4 regions of the Streptomyces sp. NPDC056480 genome follow, and region 1 is predicted to be linked to each of the others. Evidence: riboswitches for the same ligand, from Rfam matches in the RefSeq annotation. Region 1 holds a riboswitch; each other region holds the start of a gene.
What was found. Region 1 has a riboswitch for cyclic di-AMP ahead of ACFQ79_RS22945 (peptidoglycan DD-metalloendopeptidase family protein). Riboswitches for the same ligand answer to the same signal wherever they lie in the genome.
Positions count from the first base shown of each region.

Region 2: linked by a shared signal. The riboswitch ahead of ACFQ79_RS21225 (M23 family metallopeptidase) and the one ahead of ACFQ79_RS22945 (peptidoglycan DD-metalloendopeptidase family protein) in region 1 are both predicted to bind cyclic di-AMP.
Region 3: linked by a shared signal. The riboswitch ahead of ACFQ79_RS10340 (M23 family metallopeptidase) and the one ahead of ACFQ79_RS22945 (peptidoglycan DD-metalloendopeptidase family protein) in region 1 are both predicted to bind cyclic di-AMP.
Region 4: linked by a shared signal. The riboswitch ahead of ACFQ79_RS16360 (C40 family peptidase) and the one ahead of ACFQ79_RS22945 (peptidoglycan DD-metalloendopeptidase family protein) in region 1 are both predicted to bind cyclic di-AMP.

Region 1 covers NZ_JBHTSA010000053.1:27,573-32,911, reverse strand. Annotated here, with positions in the region: gene ACFQ79_RS22950 (SGNH/GDSL hydrolase family protein) at 1-569, opposite strand, end outside; gene ACFQ79_RS22945 (peptidoglycan DD-metalloendopeptidase family protein) at 732-1,715, opposite strand; cyclic di-AMP (ydaO/yuaA leader) riboswitch at 1,720-1,907, opposite strand; gene ACFQ79_RS22940 (tyrosine-protein phosphatase) at 2,268-3,089, shown strand; gene ACFQ79_RS22935 (DUF6126 family protein) at 3,100-3,255, opposite strand; gene ACFQ79_RS22930 (helix-turn-helix domain-containing protein) at 3,290-3,949, opposite strand; gene ACFQ79_RS22925 (aspartate aminotransferase family protein) at 4,023-5,339, opposite strand, start outside.
Region 2 covers NZ_JBHTSA010000046.1:39,076-44,414, reverse strand. Annotated here, with positions in the region: gene lhgO (L-2-hydroxyglutarate oxidase) at 1-18, shown strand, start outside; gene trmB (tRNA (guanosine(46)-N7)-methyltransferase TrmB) at 65-868, shown strand; gene ACFQ79_RS21240 (PrsW family intramembrane metalloprotease) at 935-2,263, shown strand; gene ACFQ79_RS21235 (hypothetical protein) at 2,371-2,586, shown strand; gene ACFQ79_RS21230 (hypothetical protein) at 2,617-3,105, shown strand; gene ACFQ79_RS21225 (M23 family metallopeptidase) at 3,146-4,306, opposite strand; cyclic di-AMP (ydaO/yuaA leader) riboswitch at 4,318-4,464, opposite strand; gene ACFQ79_RS21220 (PP2C family protein-serine/threonine phosphatase) at 4,668-5,339, opposite strand, start outside.
Region 3 covers NZ_JBHTSA010000016.1:66,319-71,657, reverse strand. Annotated here, with positions in the region: gene ACFQ79_RS10355 (GNAT family N-acetyltransferase) at 1-1,825, opposite strand, end outside; gene ACFQ79_RS10350 (HPr family phosphocarrier protein) at 2,069-2,350, shown strand; gene ACFQ79_RS10345 (GntR family transcriptional regulator) at 2,494-3,177, opposite strand; gene ACFQ79_RS10340 (M23 family metallopeptidase) at 3,407-4,177, opposite strand; cyclic di-AMP (ydaO/yuaA leader) riboswitch at 4,190-4,355, opposite strand; gene ACFQ79_RS10335 (M16 family metallopeptidase) at 4,556-5,339, opposite strand, start outside.
Region 4 covers NZ_JBHTSA010000031.1:27,192-32,530, forward strand. Annotated here, with positions in the region: gene ACFQ79_RS16350 (ClpP family protease) at 25-648, shown strand; gene ACFQ79_RS16355 (hypothetical protein) at 656-961, shown strand; cyclic di-AMP (ydaO/yuaA leader) riboswitch at 1,276-1,482, shown strand; gene ACFQ79_RS16360 (C40 family peptidase) at 1,486-1,962, shown strand; gene ACFQ79_RS16365 (ATP-binding protein) at 2,035-2,472, opposite strand; gene ACFQ79_RS16370 (8-amino-7-oxononanoate synthase) at 2,631-3,812, opposite strand; gene bioB (biotin synthase BioB) at 3,956-5,218, shown strand; gene ACFQ79_RS16380 (adenosylmethionine--8-amino-7-oxononanoate transaminase) at 5,211-5,339, shown strand, end outside.

The DNA.
Region 1 (5,339 bases):
CCGTCGGACGAGAGGTGCAGGCGGTCGTCGTCCCAGGCGCGCCGGTCCTGGACGGACTTCAGGGACCAGAGGTCGAGGACCGGGCAGCCGTAGCGGTCCGCGATGGCCCGGACGTGCCCGTTGTACGTGGCGATCTTGCCGCGCAGGTGCTTGAGGAGCGTGACGCCGCGGGTGTCGAAGCCGGTGGTCACCATGACGGTGCCGACGGCGGAGGTGAGTTCGGCGACGGCGCGCTCGAAGCGTTCGGCGACCTCGTCGGGGTCGGTGCCGGGGCGGATGATGTCGTTTCCGCCGGCGCAGAAGGTCACCAGGTCGGGGGCGAGTTCCTTCGCCCGGGGGACCTGTTCCGCCACGATCTGGTCGAGGAGGCGCCCGCGTACGGCCAGGTTGGCGTAGCGGAAGGCGTCGTGCTCCGGCAGCTGGTCGGCGAGCAGCACCGCGAAGCGGTCCGCCCAGCCGACGTAGGTCCCGTCGGGCCCGGGGTCTCCGACGCCCTCGGTGAAGCTGTCACCGATCGCCGCGTACGACCCGAATGCGTGCTTGTCTCTTGATCTCGAATCGTCTGCCACGGGAGCACATCCTTCCCCTTCGGATGTGACCTACGCGACCGTAAGGAGGGGTTGACGCCGGGTGACATATGCCACCGATAAAGAATTTGCCAAGCCGGAATAGAGCGGGAACACGCCGGAGGCCCGGCACGTGTGTGCCGGGCCTCGGGTGGCGACGGTGCGTCAGATGTTCACGCCGTGCTGGCGCAGCGCGGCGATCGGGTCGATGTCGGAGCCGTAGTCCGGCCCGGTGCGGATCTCGAAGTGCAGGTGGGGGCCGGTGACGTTGCCGGTCGCGCCGGAGAGGCCGATCTGCTCTCCGCCGCTCACGGTCTGGCCGGCGGAGACGGAGATCGAGGAGAGGTGGGCGTACTGCGAGAAGGTGCCGTCGGCGTGCTGGATGACGACCTGGTTGCCGTACGCGCCGCCGTCGCCGGCGGAGTAGACGGTGCCGGGGCCGACCGCGACGATCGTGGTGCCGGTGGAGGCCATGAAGTCGACACCGGTGTGGTAGCCGGAGGACCACATGGAGCCGGCGGCGCGGTACGGGGTGGACATGCCGCCGCTGACCGGGGCGAACCAGCCGGAGGCGGAGGTCGCGGCGCCGGAGGACTCCGAGGACTGCGCCGCCTTCGCGGCCGGGGCGCTCTTGGCCGGGGCGGCGGAGCGCTCGCTGCTCCGGGAGGCGCGCGAGGTGTCGCCGTTCTTCTCGGCGCTCTTCGGCGCGGCGGCCTTGGGCGCGGAGCTCTTCGGCGCGGCGGCCTTGGCGGTGCTCTTGGCGCCGAGGGTGAGCTTCATGCCGGGCAGGATGAGCGAGGGGTTCTCGCCGACGACCTGACGGTTGTCCGCGTACAGCTTCTGCCAGCCACCGGTGAGGTGGTGCTCGGCGGCGATCTTCGACAGGTAGTCGCCCCGCACGACGGAGTACGTCTTCGGCGCGGCCTTCGCGGCGGCGGGCGCGGCCTTGGCGGAGGCGGGGGCCTTCACCTGGGCGGCGGCGGTGACGGCCTGGCCGGGAGCGGCGGCCGGGGCGGCCTGCTCGGCGGCGTGGGCGCCGGTGGCACCGAGGAGCGGAAGGGCGACGACGGCACCTCCCGTACCGGCGGCGGCGATTCCGCGGGTGAGGCGGTTGGACTTGATGCGGCGGTGCTTACCCTTCGCGGGCATGGCGAATTCCTCTCCGGCGCCTACGAGGTGAGCTGTCGGGTTCGGACTGGAGATGTCCGGCCGCGCTCTCACGCGGCTTCACCCCGAGCCGTCCTGTGTCGCGGGACCGGCGTACTTCCTGGGTCCCCCGCTCCTGCCACGCATGGGATGAGTGGAATTCCGGACGGTGGCAGGATTCGGCGGTCCGACCGGATTGACGGTGACGCTAGACGAGCGGGGTCGACGCGAACAAGCCAGTGATTTCCACCGGCTTTCCGGGTACGTCCTTCCGCCCGGAATTCCGGTCACCCTCCGTGGATGACGGACCCTCGATTTCCTTTTTCCGTACGGCAATTGCTCCGGCCCGTCGGCCACGATCCGTCACTTCTATGACCCTGCTCACGCGCTGCGGCTCATCTCGCCTGCAAACAGGGCGCGTTATACGTAAGGCCCCAATTCGGACAGATCACCCATTCCCGTCCAGGGGGGTGCGCCGGCCCGGCCCCACCTGGATGATTGCCCCTGGAACCGATCTCGCGTCGGGCACCCGAACGTCGACCCTCAGGAGCATCCGTGACGCAGCAGCTGCCGCAGGTCCCGCCCATCGAAGCGAACGAGCCCGAGCTGGCCGAGGTCCGCAACTTCCGGGACGTGGGCGGCCTGCCGACGACGGACGGGCGCGCCGTGCACCCCGGCCGCCTCTACCGCAGCGGCCACCTCGCCCACGCCACCGAGGAGGACGTCGCCTTCCTCGACTCGCTCGGCCTGCACACCGTCTTCGACTTCCGGAACCTCGCCGACCGGAAGGTCGAGGGCCCGGACGTCGATCTGCCGGGTGTACGGAACGTGAACATACCCCTCAACGACCCGGCCGACGGAAAGGAGTTCTGGAAGCTGGTCCGCGACGGCGACATCGAGCAGCTGCGGGACATCCTGGGCGACGGCAAGGCCGCGACCCGAATGTCCGACTCGTACCGGAAGATGGTGGTCGAGCGGACCCCGGAGCACAGCCGGATCCTGCACGCGCTGGCCGAGGACAGCCTCCCCGCCCTGATGCACTGCGCGGCCGGCAAGGACCGCGCCGGGCTCTCCATCGCGATCACACTGCTGGCCGTCGGGGTCGAGCGGGAGGCGATCGAGGCCGACTACGTGAAGTCGAACGACCCGCACCGCCGCTACAAGGTGCGCCGCAGCTCCACCGCCCCGGACGCGATGTCGCCCGAGGTGATGGAGCTGCTGAGCCCGCTGTTCGACGCGCGGGTGGAGTATCTGCGGGGCGCCTTCGAGACGATCGAGGCGACCTGGGGCTCGGTGGACGCCTACCTCTCGGAGGGCCTGAAGCTGTCCCCGGAGACCCGCGAGCGGCTGCGCGAGCGCCTGCTCACGGAGGCGTGACCAGGACCCGCTACTGGTTCTGCCCGCCGAGCATGAAGAGCAGGTAGAGGAAGCCGGCGAAGAGGTGCCCGGCGATCAGATAGGCGAAGAGGCGCAGGACGAGACCCTTGGGGAACTTGCCCTCGCCTCGCTCTTCGCCGGTGACAGCTCGTGACTTCTCGGACATCTCGGTCCTTTTCTTTCGAAGGAAGTACGCGGGATCAGCGTCGGTGCGGAGTGCCGTCGCCGAGACACAGCTCGGCGACGGGGCTCTGCATCAGGGTGTGGACGAAGAGCAGCTCGGCCCCGCCGGGGGTCGCCGCCCCGATCCGGTGCGGGGTCAGCGAGTCGAAGTGCGCGCTGTCCCCGGGATCGAGGACGTGGACGGCCTCGCCGAGCGCGAGCCGCACCCGGCCCTCCAGGACGTGGATCCACTCCTCGCCCGGGTGGACGCGCACGATGTCGGCCCGGGTGGCGTACGGCACGTGGACCCGCAGGCACTGCAGGGCGCGCCCGGCGCCGCCCGCCTGGCGGTAGATCCAGCCGTCGGCCTCGACCGGTTCGGAGCGCCCGGCGCGGACGACGGGGTCGCGCTCGGGGGGCGCCTCGCCGAGGAGCTCCGAGACCGTCGTACCGTAGATACGGGCGAGGGCCAGCAGCATCGGGAGCGAGGGCTGCCGGTTCCCCGTCTCCAGACGCGAGAGGTGGGCCGGCGAGAGGCCGGCCCGCTGCGCTGCGGCCTCCAGGGTGAGTCCCCGGCGGCGGCGCAGGGCCCGCAGCTGCGGGGCGACGTCGGGCAGGACGTCGGGGCCGGCGGCGCCAGGGGCGCCGGGGGCCGGGGTGACGGGTTCCGGGGAGGTCTCCCCGGGGACGTGGTCCATGCGTCCATTCCGCCAGGATCGTGCCTCTGAGGCAAGTTTATTGCCTCAGAGGCAAAAGCCCGGGGTCGTACGGTCAGCGCTGCGCGACAGCCTGTTTCACCAGGGTCTTCCCGAAGTCCCACATCAGCCCGCCGCCACCGTGGGCGTCGTCCATGACCGCGGTGAAGGCGGTGACGAACCGGTCCACGTCCGCCTCGTCGACGACCAGCGGCGGGATCAGCTTGATCACCTCCAGATGATCCCCTGAGACCTGGGTGAGGATCTGGTGCCGCTGGAGCAGCGGGACGACGACCATCTGGGCGAAGAGACCCTTCCGGGCCGCCTGGAGCATGGTCCAGCGCCCGCGCAGCCCGAGCGAGGACGGCCGGCCGAACTCGATCCCGATCATCAGTCCGCGCCCGCGGATCTCGTGGAGCAGCTCGTACCGGGGCACGAGCTCCTTCAGCCGCCCGGAGAGCAGGTCGCCGATCCGGCGGGCGTGCGCGACCGTACCCTCGTCCTCCATGACCGCGAGGACGGCGAGCCCGGCCGCCATGGCCTGCGCGTTCGACCCGAAGCTCGCCGAGTGGACCAGGACCCGGTCCATCGACGAGTAGACCTTCTTGAAGATCCAGTCCTTGCCGAGGGTGGCGCCGACCGGCACGTAGCCCCCGGAGAGCGCCTTGGCGACACAGACCAGGTCGGGTTCGACGCCGTCCTCGTGCTGGTACGCGTAGAAGTCGCCGGTCCTGCCGAGGCCGGTCTGCACCTCGTCGGCGATGAGCAGCGCCCCGTGCCGGTGCAGCAGCTCCTGGGCGGCGCGCAGGAAGCCCGGCGGGGCCTCGTGGACGCCCTTGCCCTGGATCGGTTCGACGACGAAGGCGGCCACGTCGCCCTTGCGCAGCTCCCGCTCCAGGGCGTCGAGGTCGCCGAGCCCGATCGCCGTGTCGGGCAGCAGCGGGGCGAAGCCGTCCCGGAAGCCGTTCTCGCCGTTCACGGAGAGAGAGCCGGTGGTGAGCCCGTGGAAGGCGTGGGTGCAGTAGAGGACCCTCGGCCGCCCGGTGGCGTACCGGGCGAACTTGAGGGCGGTCTCCACGGCCTCCGTGCCGCTGTTGCCGAAGAAGACCCGGTCGAGGTGCGGGCTGTGGGCGAGCAGCGCCTCGGCGAGGAGTCCCGGCAACGGCTGGCAGTCGAAGCGGGTGAGGTCGGCGAGCTGGGCGTCCAGGACGTCGTGGAGGGCCTTGCGGACGACGGGGTGGTGCCGTCCGAGGCCCATCACGCCGAAGCCGGCGAGCATGTCGAGGTGGTCGACCCCGTCGGCGTCCCAGAAGTGGGCACCCTCGGCCCGCTCGTACACCTTGTCGAAGCCGATGGTGTGGAGCATGCGCGGCAGCTGGTGGTTGAGGTGGCG
Region 2 (5,339 bases), on a different contig from region 1:
GCCCTGGCGCGGCTGTAGCCCACCGCCGGGTGGGCCGCGGGATTCGCCGTAGAATCGGGTCATTGTGTCTGAGCAGCCAGAGAACATCGCGCGTCCCGTCGCCGACCCCGCCGAGTCCGTACGGCCCGTCTCGCAGCGGGGCAGTCAGCGGTTCGCGCCCGGCGAGGGCCCCATGCCCGATCCCGCCGGGTCTCACCACGAGCGGCGGATCCGCAGCTTCCAGCCGCGGCGCAGTCGCGTCACCGCCGGTCAGGCCGAGGCCCTGCTGAAGCGGTGGCCCGACTGGGGTCTCGACATCGACGGCAAGCGGGTCCTCGACCTCGGCGAGATGTTCGACGGCCTCCCCGTCGTCCTCGAGATCGGCTTCGGCATGGGCGAGGCGACCGCGCAGATGGCCGCCGCCGACCCCGGCACGGGCATCCTCGCCGTCGACGTCCACACCCCCGGCCAGGGCAATCTCCTCGGCCTCGCCGACCGGAACGGCCTGACCAACGTCCGGGTCGCCAACGGCGACGCGATCATCCTGCTCCGCGAGATGCTCGAGAAGGACTCCCTCGACGGCTGCCGCGTCTACTTCCCGGACCCCTGGCCCAAGGCCCGCCACCACAAGCGGCGGCTCATCCAGCCCGAGTTCCTCAGCCTCCTCGCGACCCGGCTCAAGCCCGGCGGCGTGCTGCACTGCGCCACCGACTGGGAGTCGTACGCCGAGCAGATGCTGGAGGTGCTCTCCGCGCACCCCGACTTCGAGAACACCCAGGCCGAGGGCGGTTTCTCGCCCCGGCCCGCCTTCCGGCCGCTCACCCGGTTCGAGGGACAGGGCCTCGACAAGGGCCACGTCGTGAACGATCTCCTCTTCCGGAGGAGGTGACCGGGGGATCTCCCCGGGGGCTTAACCCTTTCCCGGCTGTCGGTGCGGGTCGTTAGGGTCGCTGACGTGTCCTTCCCCGTCCCCACCGAAGCCGGTGCCGCTCCCGTCCCCCACCGGGACACCGAGGAGCCGGCCTTCCCTGCCGCCGCCGACCGGTCCCAGTGGCGCTACCGGCCCCGCCGGGACTTCTGGCGCAGCAGGGTGGTCCGGGCCGTCGCGCTGGTCACCGTGCTCGCGATCTGCGCGCTGTTCATCCTCGGGCTGGTCCGCGAGCAGACCGGCACCGAGGGGTTCCTCGTCGGCCTGGGCCTCGCCGTGCTTCCCGTACCGCTGCTGATGGCGGCGTTCCGCTGGCTCGACCGGGTCGAGCCGGGTCCCTGGAAGAACCTGCTCTTCGCGTTCGCCTGGGGCGCCTTCGCCGCCGCGCTCGTCGCGATCCTGGCGAACTCCTTCGCGGTCCGCTGGATCGCGACGGCCACGGCCGATCCCGCCTCGGCGGACACCCTCGGCGCGACCGTCGTGGCGCCCGTCGTGGAGGAGACCGCGAAGGCCGCCGCGATCCTGCTGCTCTTCCTCTTCCGCAGGAGGCATTTCGGCGGGCTCGTCGACGGGGTCGTGATCGCCGGGTTCACCGCGACCGGCTTCGCCTTCACCGAGAACATCCTCTACCTCGGCAACGCCTTCGGCGAGGACCAGGAGTTCGGCTCCACCGGCCTCGGCTCGGTGACCGCCGCGACCTTCTTCGTCCGGGTCGTCATGTCGCCGTTCGCGCATCCGCTCTTCACCGTGCTCACCGGCGTCGGCTTCGGCTTCGCCGCCCTCGCGCCGCGCGGCAAGCGCCTGCGGCGGGTGCTGCTGCCGCTCGCCGGGCTGCTGCTCGCGATGGGCCTGCACGCCGCGTGGAACGGCTCGGCCACCTTCGGCGGCCCCCTGACCTTCTACGCGGTGTACGGGGCGCTCATGGTCCCGGCCTTCGGCCTGCTGACCTGGCTCGCGGTCTGGAGCCGGCAGCGCGAGCTGCGCACGATATCCGGCGAGCTCCCGGCGTACGCGGCGGCCGGCTGGCTCTCCCCCGCCGAGCCGCTCGCGCTCTCCTCGATGCGCGCCCGCCAGCTGGCCCGCTCCTTCGCCGCCCGTACGTACGGGCCGCCGGCGGCGCGGGCCGTCGGCGAGTACGAGTCCTTCGCGACGACCCTGGCGTTCCTGCGGGACCGGGCCCGGCGCGGCACGGCAGGGCCCGACTTCCCGGCCCGTGAGCAGGAGTTGCTGCACCATCTGTGGCAGCGCCGGGCGGTGGCGTCCCCCGCCCTGACGTACGCGGCGCGGGCGACGGGCCAGGTCTGGGCGCCGCCGCAGTACCTGGACTACGACGGCTTCAACCCGTACCGCAGTTAGGGGCGGACGCGACCGCCCCCCGACAGCCGCCCCGAACTGCCGGTGACGGGCTCCGGGGCCTCCTAGCGTGCCGGTACGCCTTTCGTACCCATCCAGGAGGTTGCAGCATGAAGTACACGAGTCGTCCCGCCGTCGGGGGTACCGCGGCCGCGCTCGCGGCCGCCGCGCTCGTTCTCGGCGGAGCGGGTGCCGCGTCCGCGCAGTCCTCGCCCAAGCCCGGACAGATCACCTCGGCGCAGCTGGAGGCGCACCTGGCCAAGGCGGTCGAGCAGGAGCGCACGGCAGCGGCCTGCACTCCGGCCTGCGCCGGCCAGATCGTCTAGCGGTCCCGCCCGACGGACGAGGAGGTGGAGATGAGCACCGCGGACCGTTCCGGAGCGAGCAGGACATGGTGCCCGAGCGGCAAGGCCGACGCACCGGAGTCGGTCGTCCTGGGAGTGCGGTCGGGGCAGGGCGGCGAGGTCGTGTACCTCGCCGATCCCGTGCCGGCCCGAGACGTGCTGCCGGTCATCCCGAAGGATGTCGAGCCGACCCGGGTCCTGCGCTTCGCGTCGCACTGCGTCAGCAACTGTCTGCACCGCAGGGGCAATGACTGCGGCCTGGTGGAGCGGGTGGCCGCAACGCCGGCGGACGAGCGTCGGAGCGTGCCGCGGTGTCATCTGCGCGCCCACTGCAAGTGGTGGGTCCAGGTCGGTGTGGAGGGCTGCCGCAGGTGCCCGGCCCTGGCGACCACCGTCGTCGAGGGCGACGACCTGGGTGCGCTGGTCGCCGACCCCGGCACCACCCGGGAGCAGCTGGACGCCTGGGTGGCGGAGGCCGGGGCCGGCGCGCCCGCGCGGTAGGGCGGGCGGACCGGGTCGCCGTCGTGGCGACCCGGTCGGGTCAGAGGCTGAGGCCCTTGGAGCGCAGCCACTCCGCCGGGTCGAGGCCGGAGCCGCCGGGGGTGTGCACCTCCATGTGGAGGTGGGCGCCGGTGACGTTGCCGGTGGCGCCGACGCGGCCGATGGTCTCGCCGGTGCCCACGGTCTGGCCCGCGGAGACCGTCATGGAGGACATGTGGGCGTACCAGATCTCGGTGCCGTCCGAGAGTTCCAGGACGACGCGGTAGCCGTACGAGCCGGACCAGCCGGCCGACTTGATCGTGCCGCCGTGGACCGCCTTGAGCGGGGTGCCGGTGGGGGCGGCGAAGTCGAGGCCGGTGTGGTAGCCGGAGGACCACATCGAGCCGGACTGCATGTAGGTGGCGCTGAGGCTGTACGAGGAGAGGGGCAGCGTGTAGCTCGCGGCCAGCTTGGCGAGGCGCTCGGCCTCGGCCGCCGCCTCGGCCTTCGCCTTGGCCTCGGCTTCCGCCTTCGCCTTGGCCTCCGCCTCGGCCTTGGCCTTCGCCTCGGCGGCCGCCTTCTCCGCGGCGTCGGCCTTGGCCGCGGCCTCCGCGGCGGCCTTCTCGGCCGCCGCCTTCTCCGCCGCGGCCTTGTCGGCGGCGTCGGCGGAGGCCTGCTGCTGCTCGGCCTGCTGGAGGATGCGGGCGCGCAGGGCCTCGCCCGCGTCGCCGGCGCCGGGCGCGGCCTCGGCCGCCGGGCCGTCCTGGGTGACCAGGCCGGCCTGCTGCATCTGCGGGGCCTTGGTGCCCTGCGCGTCGTCGAGGGTGGCGTACGTGGCGACGGTGAGCGGGTTCGGGTTGGCGCGGGCCGCGCTGACCGTCTCCTGGGTCTCCTCGGGGAGGAGGTCGCCGACACCGGGGAGGTCGTGGGCGTCCGGCAGGTGGAGGTCGGGCAGGTCCGGGAGCGATATGGCCACCGGGGGCTTCTCCTGCGCGGTGGCGAGGCCACCCGCACCGACGGCCGCGATCACACCGACGCCGAGGACGGTGGAGGAGCGGGCGAAGTTGGAGCGCTGCTTGACGACACGGTGGCGGCCGCCGGAGCGGCTCTCGGCGCGGAGGGATCCCTCGGTGGGGTTCCACTCGGTGTCCGGGGCGGCAGGACCCGCACCACCACCGAAGGCATCGAAGGGGGCTTCGGGTGCGGGAGTGTTGGACGCCACGGAGGCGCGCTCCTTTCCTTCCTTCTCGCCTACCGGGTTAGCTGACGGGTTCGGAGCAGGAAGGTCTCCTACGGGCACGGTCGCACAAGTGCGAAGGGCCCGATTCACCCCAAGTAGTGGTTCCCCGGTTCCTTTTCAGGATTCGGCGCGTGCGCACGGTGCCGCCTCTTGCGACGGCTGGGACGACCGCGCTGCGTTATCGAACGTTAATAGACACGGGGTGCCGATTCCAAGCTGTTCCTCTTGATCATTCATTGAATTGGGAGGGAATGGTCCGAGTTGACCCCCCTTCAGTAAGGGAAGCCGAAACCCTCGCGATCTGACGTTATGTCAATTGTTATCGCAGTGAGACACCTTGCGACTACGGCCGGTGACCGGGCCCGCCTCGGGGGGATCCGGACCCGCCCGGCGGCACCACCGGCATCGTCCGGCGACGCTCCGGCTGCCCCGTCGCGGGACGGCTCACCGCGAGCAGCGCCATGTCGTCGGTCGACCCGCCGCCGGTGTGCAGCCGTACGTCGTCCACGAGCGCGTCGAGCAGTTCCTCGGGCCCGGGGAAGATCCGCCCGGCGAGCCGTTCCCCCGGGTCGTAGAAGACGCCCTCGGCGTTCCGCGCCTCCGAGAGGCCGTCGGTGTAGAGGAGCAGCGTGGCGCCCGGCGGGTACGGCCGCGCCTCGGCGCGGTCAGGCCACGACGCCAGCTCGCCCATGCCGAGCGGCAGCGCCGGCTCGCCCGGCTCCATCGTGTCCAGGCGCCCGTCCGCGTACAGCATCAGCGGAGGCGGGTGCCCGCGATTGACGACCCGTACGAAACCGTCGAAGGTGCCGCCCCCGTCACCGCGCGGGATCTCGGCGAGGACGGCCGTGGTGAACCCCTCGAAGGCGTCGAGCCCGTGCCGGCGGGTGCCCTCCCGGGCAAGGGCCCGTTCCAGCCGCTGCGCCACGCCCTCCAGGGTCCGCTCCTGTTCGGCCGCCTCCCGGAACGCCCCGATGACGACGGCGACGGCCTCGACCGCGTCCATGCCCTTGCCGCG
Region 3 (5,339 bases), on a different contig from region 1:
CGACCGGCTTCGTCGGGGCCTGCGCGGAGGCGACGGCCTCGCGGAGGGAGGCCGCGAGGACCTCTCCGTCGCCGAACTCGGTGGCGCCGTTCTCCCCGACCCACGGGATCGCGTTCACGACGACCGCGTCGGAGGTCTCGTCCGCGAGCGCCGCCACGAGGGCGTCCCGGAAGTCCGCAGGTTCCGCCGCCGTGGTGAGGTCGAGCGGCCGCAGCGGGCGCAGCCCCTCCGTCAGGCAGGCGTCGTACGTGAGGAGGCCGAGGGACTCGGAGTTGCCGAGGATCGCGACCCGGGGCCCGGCGGGCAGCGGCTGGGCGGCGAGCAGCACTCCGGCGTCCACCAGCTCGGTGACGGTGTCGACGCGGATGACGCCGGCCTGGCGGAGCAGCGCGGAGACCGTGGCGTGCGGGATGCGGGTGACCGGCACGCGGTGGCCGGGCGGCGCGCTGCCGCTGTGCCGGGCGCCCTTGACGACGACGACCGGCTTGACGGCGGCGGTGCGGCGCGCGAGCCGGGTGAACTTCCGGGGGTTGCCGATCGACTCCAGGTAGAGCAGGACGACGTCGGTACCGGGATCGTCGTACCAGTGCTGGAGGAAGTCGTTGCCGGAGACGTCGGCGCGGTTGCCCGCCGAGATGAAGGAGGAGAGCCCGGCGCCCCGCCGGTGCAGACCGGCGAGGAGGGCGATGCCGATGGCGCCGGACTGGGTGAAGAGCCCGATCCGCCCGGCGGCCGGCATCTGCGGGGCGAGGGAGGCGTTGAGCCGGACGTCGGCGGCGGTGTTGATGATCCCGAAGGCGTTGGGCCCGATGATCCTCATGCCGTACGAGCGGGCCTGCCGGACCAGCTGGCGCTGCCGCTCGCGCCCGTCGGCCCCGCTCTCGGCGTATCCGGCGGAGAGGACGACCAGGCCCTGGACGCCGTGCTCGCCGCAGTCGGCGACGACTTCCGGCACCCGTTCGGCGGGGACGGCGACGATCGCGAGGTCGACGGGTTCACCGATGGCCGCGACGGAGGCGTGGGCGGGGACGCCGTCGAACTCGGCGGGCCCGTCGCTCCCGGCGAGCGCGGCGTTGACCGCGTACACACGTCCGGTGTACCCGGCCCCGAGGAGGTTGCGGAGAACGGTCCTGCCGACACCGCCGGGTGCCCGCCCCGCGCCCACGACGGCCACGGACCGGGGGGTGAGGAGGCGCTGCACGGAGCGGGCCTCGGCCCGCTGCTCCCGCGCGCGCTGCACGGCGAGGGAGCGGTCGGTGGGTTCGAGGTCGAGGTGGAGCCGTACGGACCCGTCCTCGAAGCTGCGCTTCTGGGTGTAGCCCGCATCCGTGAACACCTTGATCATCTTGGTGTTGGCGGGGAGCACCTCGGCGGCGAAACGCCGGATGTCCCGCTCGCGCGCGACGGCCGCGATGTGTTCGAGCAGGGCGGAGGCGACGCCGCGTCCCTGGTGGGCGTCCTGGACGAGGAAGGCGACCTCGGCCTCGTCGGCCGGGGCGGAGGCGGGCAGGCCACGGTCGTTGATGCGGTCGTAGCGCACGGTGGCGATGAACTCGCCGCCCACCGTCGCCGCGAGGCCGACCCGGTCCACGAAGTCGTGGTGGGTGAAGCGGTGCACGTCCTTGGCGGACAGCCGCGGGTAGGGGGCGAAGAAGCGGTAGTACTTCGACTCGTCCGAGACCTGTTCGTAGAAGCTGACGAGGCGGTCCGCGTCGTCGGCCGTGATGGGCCGGATGCGCGCGGTGCCGCCGTCGCGGAGCACCACGTCCGCTTCCCAGTGGTCGGGGTAGTCGTGCTCCGGCAGCTGGTCCGACGCGCTCTGCATGGGGTCAGCCTACGGCCGCGGCACGGTGGTGGCACGGGTCGCGACACGGTGATGACACCGGCCGCGACACGGCCGCGACACCGCTCGCGCGGCGGGGGTCCGCCGTGCAAGGTAGGGAGCGCACCGCGCACGGTGAGGGAGGGCCGAACGGCGGTCCGATCCGGGCCGAAGGTCGGCGCGAGCACGCAGCATCCCGTGAGAGACTGGTCTAGACAACCCGCTTGAGACTTGAAGGGCAACACCATGGCTGAGCGCCGCGTCAACGTCGGCTGGGCCGAGGGCCTCCACGCCCGCCCCGCGTCCATCTTCGTCCGTGCCGCCACGGCTTCCGGCGTTCCGGTGACGATCGCCAAGTCCGACGGCACCCCGGTGAACGCCGCCTCCATGCTCGCGGTGCTCGGCCTGGGCGCGCAGGGCGGCGAGGAGATCGTGCTCGCTTCGGAGGCCGACGGCGCCGAGGCCGCTCTGGACCGTCTGGCGAAGCTGGTCGCCGAGGGTCTGGACGAGCTTCCCGAGACCGTCTGATCCGGGTCGCCCCCTCTGTACGACGAAAGGCCGCCATCGCCGGAATTCCGGCGGTGGCGGCCTTTCGCTTTTACACTGCCCCTCTTTTCGGGCAGCACGAAGCAGCGGCGCCGAATTGCTATTCCATGTATACGATGCGCGCGTTAATTCCGGGAACTCGCCGTGTTGACTGCATGTTGCGAAACCCTCACACGGCCGCGGTCCGGCCTCTTGAGACGGTGCAACGACTGCGAGCGCTCCGCGTGCAGCGCGGTCAGCGTCCGCGCCCGCTCGGCGTCGCCGCGCGCCACCGCGTCCACGATCGCACCGTGCTCGGCCCAGGCGTCCACCGGCCGCTCGGGCTGCTCGACCGCGTACATCCAGGCGATCTTGTGCCGCAGCTGGGTCAACAGCGCCGTCAGGGCCGGGCTGCCGGAGGCCTGCGCGAGGGTCTCGTGGAACCAGCCGCCGAGTGAGCGCAGATCCTCGCCCTGCCCGCGCCTGGCCCGCTCCTGCCCCAGCCTGACCAGGCCGCGCAGCACCTTGAGATGGGCCTCCGTGCGCCGCTGGGCGGCGCGGGCCGCCCCCAGCGGTTCGAGCAGCGCCCGCATGTCGAGCAGATCGGCGGCCTCCTGGTCGGTGGGCTCGGCGACATGCGCCCCGGCGTGGCGGCGGGAGACGACGAAGCCCTCGGACTCCAGGGTGCGCAGGGCCTCGCGGACCGGGACGCGGGACACCCCGTACCGGCGGGCCAGCTGGTCCTCGGTCAGCCGGCTGCCCCGCTCGAAGACGCCGGAGACGATGTCGTCCCGGATCGCCGTGCATACCGAGTGCGCGGGAATGCGCATGTCCGACCTCCGCCTTTGGTCTGCGCGAGTCAATTCCGACGGCGCCTGTTCTGCGCCCGATCTGCGACTCTATTGCAGCACGCCGGAATTTCCGATGCCCCGGCGGAATATCGATGTCCCGCGGCCGACGAAAAGCCCCGGCTCTGTACGAGCCGGGGCTTTTGCGATGCGGGGGGGGGCGGCGGCGGAACCGCCGGCCCCGCGCGAGGGCGTCCTGGACCGTCCTGGATCAGACGTTGACGCCGCGGGCGCGCAGGTACGAGACCGGGTTGATGTCGGAGCCGTACTCGGACGTCGTCCGCGCCTCGAAGTGGAGGTGCGGGCCGGTCGAGTTCCCGGTCGAGCCCGAGATGCCTATCCGCTCACCCGGCTCGACGGTCTGGCCGACGGAGACCCCGATGGAGGAGAGGTGCCCGTACTGGGTGTACGTGCCGTCGTTCATCCGGATGACGATGTTGTTGCCGTACGCGCCGCCCCAGCCGGCCTCGACGACGGTGCCCGAGCCGACGGAGACGACGCTGCTGCCGTAGGAGGCGTGGAAGTCGATGCCGGAGTGGCTGCCGGAGGACCACAGCGAGCCGCCGGTCTGGTAGCCGGTGGACACGTACGTGCCCTCGACGGGCAGCTGGAAGGAGGCCAGACGACGACGCTCGGCCTCACGGGCCGCACGCTGCTCGGCCTCGCGGATCTCCTTGGCGCGGGCCTCGGCCTTGCGCTTCGCCTCGGCCTTGGCCTTCGCCTTGGCGGCGACCTCGAAGGCCTCCTGCTCCTGGGCGGCGGCCTGGGCGTCGATCCGCTCGGCGAGGGAGTCCTCGGTGATCACCTTGATGAGACCGGTGTCCTCGAGCGAGCGGTTGTCCGTGTCGGCGGCGAGCGCCGGGGAAGCGAGGGTTCCGATGACGCCGGTGGTGGCGAGCGTCGCCGCGCCGGCGATGCCCACGCCGCGGCGCGCCATCCGGCTCGGAGCACGATGCTTCCCGGTGGCACGGGTGAACGCCATGTAGGGGCTGATCCTTTCCTTCCCTCTCGCCTACCGGGTTAGCTGACGGGTTCGGAGCAGGAAGGTCTCCTACGAGCCCCTCCGTACGAGACGAAGGCGCCCGATTCACCCCAGGGACTACGCGTGGGTCCCCGGCTCCCCAGGCTCGCGCCTGACGGGGACTCGGCGATGTCTGTCCGATGCCGCGGGTGCGGCACGTGCAACTGACGAACAGACGCACCGACGCTATGCGGATCGTCTTTCAATCACCAACCGGACACGCATTTTGTAAGACATGCCACAGGGCATACAGCCACCCTTAACCTCAATACGGACAAAGGGGAGGACCCCGACGAACTGCGCCGTCGGGGCCCTCTCTTGCCGTGTCCGCGGTGTGAATCAGCCGGTCACGACGGTCACTTCGCCGATCCCGAGCGCGCGCACCGGCTCCGCGATCTGCGCCGCGTCGCCGACGAGCACGGTGACGAGCCGGTCCACGGGGAAGGCGCTGACCACGGCCGCGGTCGCCTCGACCGTGCCGGTCTCGGCCAGCCGGGCGTACAACTGGGCCTGGTAGTCGTCCGGGAGGTGCTGCTCGACCTGGTCGGAGAGCGTCCCGGCGACGGAGGCGGCGGTCTCGTACTTGAGCGGCGCGACCCCCACCAGGTTCTGCACGGCCGTCTCCCGCTCGGCGTCGGTGAGCCCCTCCGCGGCCAGCTTCCGCAGCACCTTCCACAGGTCGTCAAGAGCGGGACCGGTGTTGGGCGTGTCGACGGAACCGCTGATGGCGAGCATCGAGGCGCCGTTCCCCCGGCCGTCCGAGCGGAGCACCTGCCCGAAGGCGCGCACGCCGTACGTGTAGCCCTTCTCCTCCCGCAGGACCCGGTCGAGCCGCGAGGTGAGCGTGCCGCCGAGGCAGTACGTGCCCAGGACCTGGGCCGGCCAGACGCTGTCGTGGCGGTCGGGTCCGACCCGGCCGATCAGCAACTGGGTCTGGACGGCGCCGGGACGGTCCACGATGACGACCCGTCCGGTGTCGTCGGCGGTGATCGGCGGCATCGGGAGCGGCTCGGCCGGCTCGCCGGTCCAGGCGCCCAGGGTCTCGGCGAGGACCTTGTCCAGGTCGACACCAATGAGGTCGCCGACGACCACGGCGGTGGCCGTGGCCGGCCGGACGTACGCC
Region 4 (5,339 bases), on a different contig from region 1:
TTTTTACAGATGGAGGTACCCGCCATGGATGCTCGCTACGTCCTGCCCGAGTTCACGGAGCGCACCAGCTACGGAACCCGGACCCTCGACCCCTACTCGAAGCTCCTCTCGAACCGGATCGTCTTCCTCGGGACGCCGGTCGACGAGACCTCGGCCAACGACGTCATCGCCCAGTTCCTGTATCTGGACCACGCGGGCCCCGAACAGGACATCTCGCTCTACATCAACTCCCCCGGCGGCTCGATCAGCGCCATGACCGCGATCTACGACACGATGCGCTCGCTCCACTGCGACGTGGAGACCACCTGTCTGGGCCAGGCCGTCTCCACCGCCGCCGTGCTGCTCGCCGCCGGCACCCCGGGCAAGCGCATGATGCTCCCGGGCGCCCGGATCACACTGCGTCAGCCCGCCATGGACGAACCGCTCCAGGGACAGCCGAGCGATCTCGACATCCACGCCCGCGAACTGCTCCGTCTCCGCGCGCTGATGACGGGGATGCTCAGCGAGCACACGGGGCGGGACCGGGAGCGCGTCGAGGCCGACCTCGACCGCCTCACGGTCCTGGACGCGCCGGCCGCGATCGCGTACGGCCTGGTGGACCACGTGATCACGAGCCGGCGCGCGGGCGCCGGCGGCACGGCGGGGTGAGCCGGCCGTGGTTCCCGAGCTGCCGCCGCTGCCCGCCCTGACCCGCGCCGAGAGCGAACTCGTCGACGCCTACCTCGAAGTGGTCGACCTGCTGGGCAAGATCAATCCATCCAGGGGAACGCATACCTATGGCGCACTGCGCGCGGCACAAGCCCTGGTGGGACGGACGGAAGCACTCCTCCAGGCCCTGACGCTCATGCATATGCGGGGCGAGAACGAGGTGCACGCGGACACTTTGGCGCGTGCGCTCAGGGTGTTGGACGGTGAGCGCCGGGCGGACCGCGTCACCGTCCCGCGCACCCGCGCGAGTTGACATATCCGCGTGTCGTGTCGAGGTCCGGACGGCCGACGCGGACCGCAGAATCGCTCCCCCGTTCGGCGTAGTCGACGAGTCGACATATATGCCGGGTGAGTTGCGCAACAGGTGTACGCATCTGGCGGAATGGGGCGTTCCACCCCTGGTGCGGGGCTCGTAGGCCAAACCTCCGAAGATCACAAAGGCTCCCTGTCCACCCGTATGGATCAGTCGTGAGGAGCCTCACATATCGCCGTTTCAGCTCGGATTTCGACCTGGGTGTGGGTCAAGATCCCTGTCGACGACAAGCCCCCGCCACCGCGGCGGGGCGGTCCGGGCGGACGCCGAGTCCTGCCGCTGTCCCGGACGTCTGGTCGACAGGATTGGATCGGCAGGAGTGGAGGACCCGATTTTTACGGGGCGTACGCGCTGTTCCGGCAGCGAGGCCGTCCCTCGGGGTGAAGCCGCGTCAGCGGCCGGGCATCTTCGCCAGCCCGAACCCGACAGGTCATCCTTCGCAGGCGGCTGACGAAGGGTTGCGCATGACTGCGCAGATGCACGTCCCGTCCCTGCTGTCCCGGGCCGGAGCCGTCTCGGCTCTCACCCTCGCCGCCGTCGGCGGCACGCTGTTCGCACCCGGTGCGGCAACGGAGGCCCAGGCAGCCACCACGCACGCGAACAAGGCACTGAGCGTCGCCGCGTCCAAGAAGGGAGCTCCGTACCGGTACGGGAGCACCGGACCCTCCAGGTTCGACTGCTCCGGTCTGACGCTCTACGCGTACAAGAAGGCGGGCAAGTCGCTGCCCCGCACCGCGCAGCAGCAGTACAACAAGACCCGGCACATCTCCGCCTCCACCAGGCAGAAGGGGGACCTGGTCTTCTTCCACTCCGGCGGGAGGGTCTACCACGTGGGCATCTACGCCGGCAGCGGCAAGATCTGGCACTCGCCCAAGACGGGTTCCTGGGTGAAGCTCGACAAGATCTGGTCGTCGAAGGTCTACTACGGCCGCGTCCGCTGATCAGGCGGCGGTAGCGGTTCGTCCGTGAGGGGTGCGGTGGCGCCGCCGTACCCCTGACCGACAGCACGGGACCTAACAGCTGGCCACGGGGGCCACGGTCCACGGAAGAGTGATCCAGACCGTCTTGCCGCCGTCCTCGGTCGGCGTGACCGACAGACGGCCGCCGGCTTCGGCGGCGAGGACGCGGATGATGACCATCCCGCGTCCGTTGTCCTGCTGGACCGCCGCCGGGAGGCGACGGGGCCGGCGCGGATGGCTGTCGGTGACGCCGACGTGGAGCCGCTCCTCCCGCTCCAGGCGGACGTCGACCGTGAAGGTGGGCGACTGTCCGAGGGTGTGCAGGACGGCGTTGGTGGCAAGTTCGGAGACGATCAGCCGGATCGAGTCCGCGATCTCCGCGGCGTCGTCCAGACCCCAGCTCATGAGGACGTCCGCGACGTAACGCCGGGCCGTGGGGACCGAGGCGGGTTCGCTCGGCAGCGTGACGGATGCTTCCTGGTGATCTGCCATGGCGACGCTGTCCCTTTCCCACCGGGGCCACCGCCCCGGATTGCGCTTCGCGTCAGAGTGCCACCGATCGTGCCGCGCCGTGCGGCGTTCCACCAAGATATGTCCCCATCTGTCGCCCGAAGCGGTGAACTCTGCTGCTTGGGAACGCCCTTGGCGCGCTACCCGGCGTCGGGCGCGGTGCGCAGGATGGTCCGTACCGCGTGCTCGATCTGTGCGTCGGTCAGATCGGCGCGGGCCGTGAGCCGCAGCCGCGAGATGCCGTCGGGAACGGACGGGGGCCGGAAGCAGCCGACCGCCAGACCCTGTTCGCGGCAGTCCGCCGCCCAGCGCAGGGCCGCCTCCGGCGAGGGCGCGCGCACCGAGACGACGGCCGCGTCGGGCCGGGCCGCCGTGAGACCGGCCTCGGTGAGCAGCCGGTACAGGGTGGTCGCGACGGTACGGGCCCGCTCGGCGAGGCCCGGTTCGGCCCTGATCAGGCGCAGGCTCGCGAGGGCGCCGCCCGCGGCGGCCGGGGCGAGACCGGTGTCGAAGATGAAGGTGCGGGCCGCGTTCACCAGGTGCTCGATCACCCGGGCCGGGCCGAGGACTGCACCACCCTGGCTGCCGAGGGACTTGGAGAGGGTCAGGGTGGCGACGACGTCCTCGTCGCCCGCGAGCCCGGCCTCGTGGAGGGCGCCCCGGCCGCCTTCGCCGAGGACGCCGAAGCCATGGGCGTCGTCCACCACGAGTCCGGCGCCGTGAGCGCGGCAGGCTTCCGCGAGCTCCGTCAGCGGGGCCTTGTCGCCGTCGACGGAGAAGACGGAGTCGCTGACGACCAGGGCCCGCCGCCCGGGGTGCGCGCCGAGGGTCTTGCGTACGGCCTCGGGTTCGGTGTGCGGCACGACGGCCGTCTCGGCGCGGGCCAGACGGCAGCCGTCCACGATCGAGGCGTGGTTGGAGGCGTCGGAGACGATCAGGGAGTCCCGGCCGCCGAGCGCGGTGAGCGCGGCCAGGTTGGCCGTGTAGCCGGAGGAGAAGACGAGGGCCGCCTCGAACCCGCAGAACTCGGCGAGCTCGCGCTCGAGCCGGGTGTGCAGCCGGGTCGTGCCGGTGACGAGCCGCGAGCCGGTGGAGCCGGCGCCCCAGCGCCTCGCCGCGTCGGCCGCCGCCTCGGTGACCTCGGAGCGGCGGGTGAGGCCCAGGTAGTCGTTGCCCGCCAGGTCGAGCAGGTCCGACTCGGCGGCCCGTGGCCGCAGCGTACGGACCAGACCGGCGTCCGCCCGGCGGCGTGCCTCGGCGTCGGTCCAGTCGAACGCGGTACGGCGGGGGCCCGCGGCCCGTGCGTCGTCGGCCTGTGGCATTCGGCGATCCTTTTGTAGGCAGCGCACAGACCCTAACCGGATGATGCCGAGGTCGGGATGTGGTCATCCACACACCTCTATCGGGGGCGTTTGTTCAGATCCTCCTTGGCCCGGGGGTGGGCGGTAGGCAAGGATCAGCGCTTATGGACCTGCTGAACACGCTGGTGGAGAAGGGGCTGCGGCGCGAGCTGCCGACCCGTGAAGAAGCGCTCGCCGTCCTGGCGACCTCCGACGACGAACTGCTCGATGTGGTGGCGGCGGCCGGCAAGGTGCGCCGTCAGTGGTTCGGGCGGCGGGTGAAGCTCAACTACCTGGTGAACCTGAAGTCGGGCCTGTGCCCCGAGGACTGCTCGTACTGCTCGCAGCGGCTCGGCTCCAAGGCCGAGATCCTCAAGTACACCTGGCTGAAGCCGGACGAGGCCTCCCAGGCCGCCGCCGCGGGTGTCGCGGGCGGGGCCAAGCGGGTCTGTCTGGTCGCGAGCGGCCGCGGTCCGACCGACCGGGACGTCGAGCGGGTCGGCAGGACCATCGAGGCCATCAAGGAGCAGAACGAGGGCGTCGAGGTGTGCGCCTGTCTGGGTCTGCTCTCGGACGGCCAGGCGGAGCGGCTGAAGGACGCCGGCGCCGACGCCTACAACCACAACCTGAACACGTCCGAGGCGACGTACGCCGGGATCACCAAGACCCACACGTACGCGGACCGGGTGGACACCGTGCAGAAGGCGCACGCCGCCGGTCTGTCGGCCTGCTCGGGTCTGATCGCGGGCATGGGCGAGACCGACGAGGACCTCGTCGACGTCGTGTACGCGCTCCGCGAGCTCGACTCGGACTCCGTGCCGGTCAACTTCCTGATCCCCTTCGAGGGGACGCCGCTCGCCAAGGAGTGGAACCTCACCCCGCAGCGCTGCCTGCGGATCCTGGCGATGGTGCGGTTCGTCTGCCCCGACGTCGAGGTGCGGATCGCCGGCGGCCGTGAGGTGCACCTGCGCTCCATGCAGCCGCTCGCGCTGAACATCGCGAACTCGATCTTCCTCGGCGACTACCTGACGAGCGAGGGCCAGGCCGGCCAGGCCGACCTGGACATGATCGCGGACGCGGGCTTCGAGGTGGAGGGCGCGGGCACGACGACGCTCCCGAAGCACCGCGCCGACGCGCTCGCCGCGGCGGGCGGCGGCTGTGGTTCCCAGGCGCCGGCGGGCTGCGGCTCGCACGACGCGGCGGAGGGCGCGGGCTGCGGCTCGCACGCCGAGGCCGGTGGCGGCTGCGGTCCGTGCGGCGGTCACGCCCAGGCGGCGCCCTCGGCCGAGCCCGCCGCGGAGCCCGCCGGCGAGGTGCCGGGCGCCCGTCCCGACCTCGTGGCCGTGCGCCGCCGCGGTGCCGGGACGGAGCTCGCCCCGAATGCGTAACGACGAACTGCTCGCCCTGGACCGGGCGCACGTCTGGCATCCGTACGGGCCCATGCCGGGCCGTACGGAGCCGCTGGTCGTCGAGTCCGCGTCCGGTGTCCGGCTCCGGCTCGCCGAACCG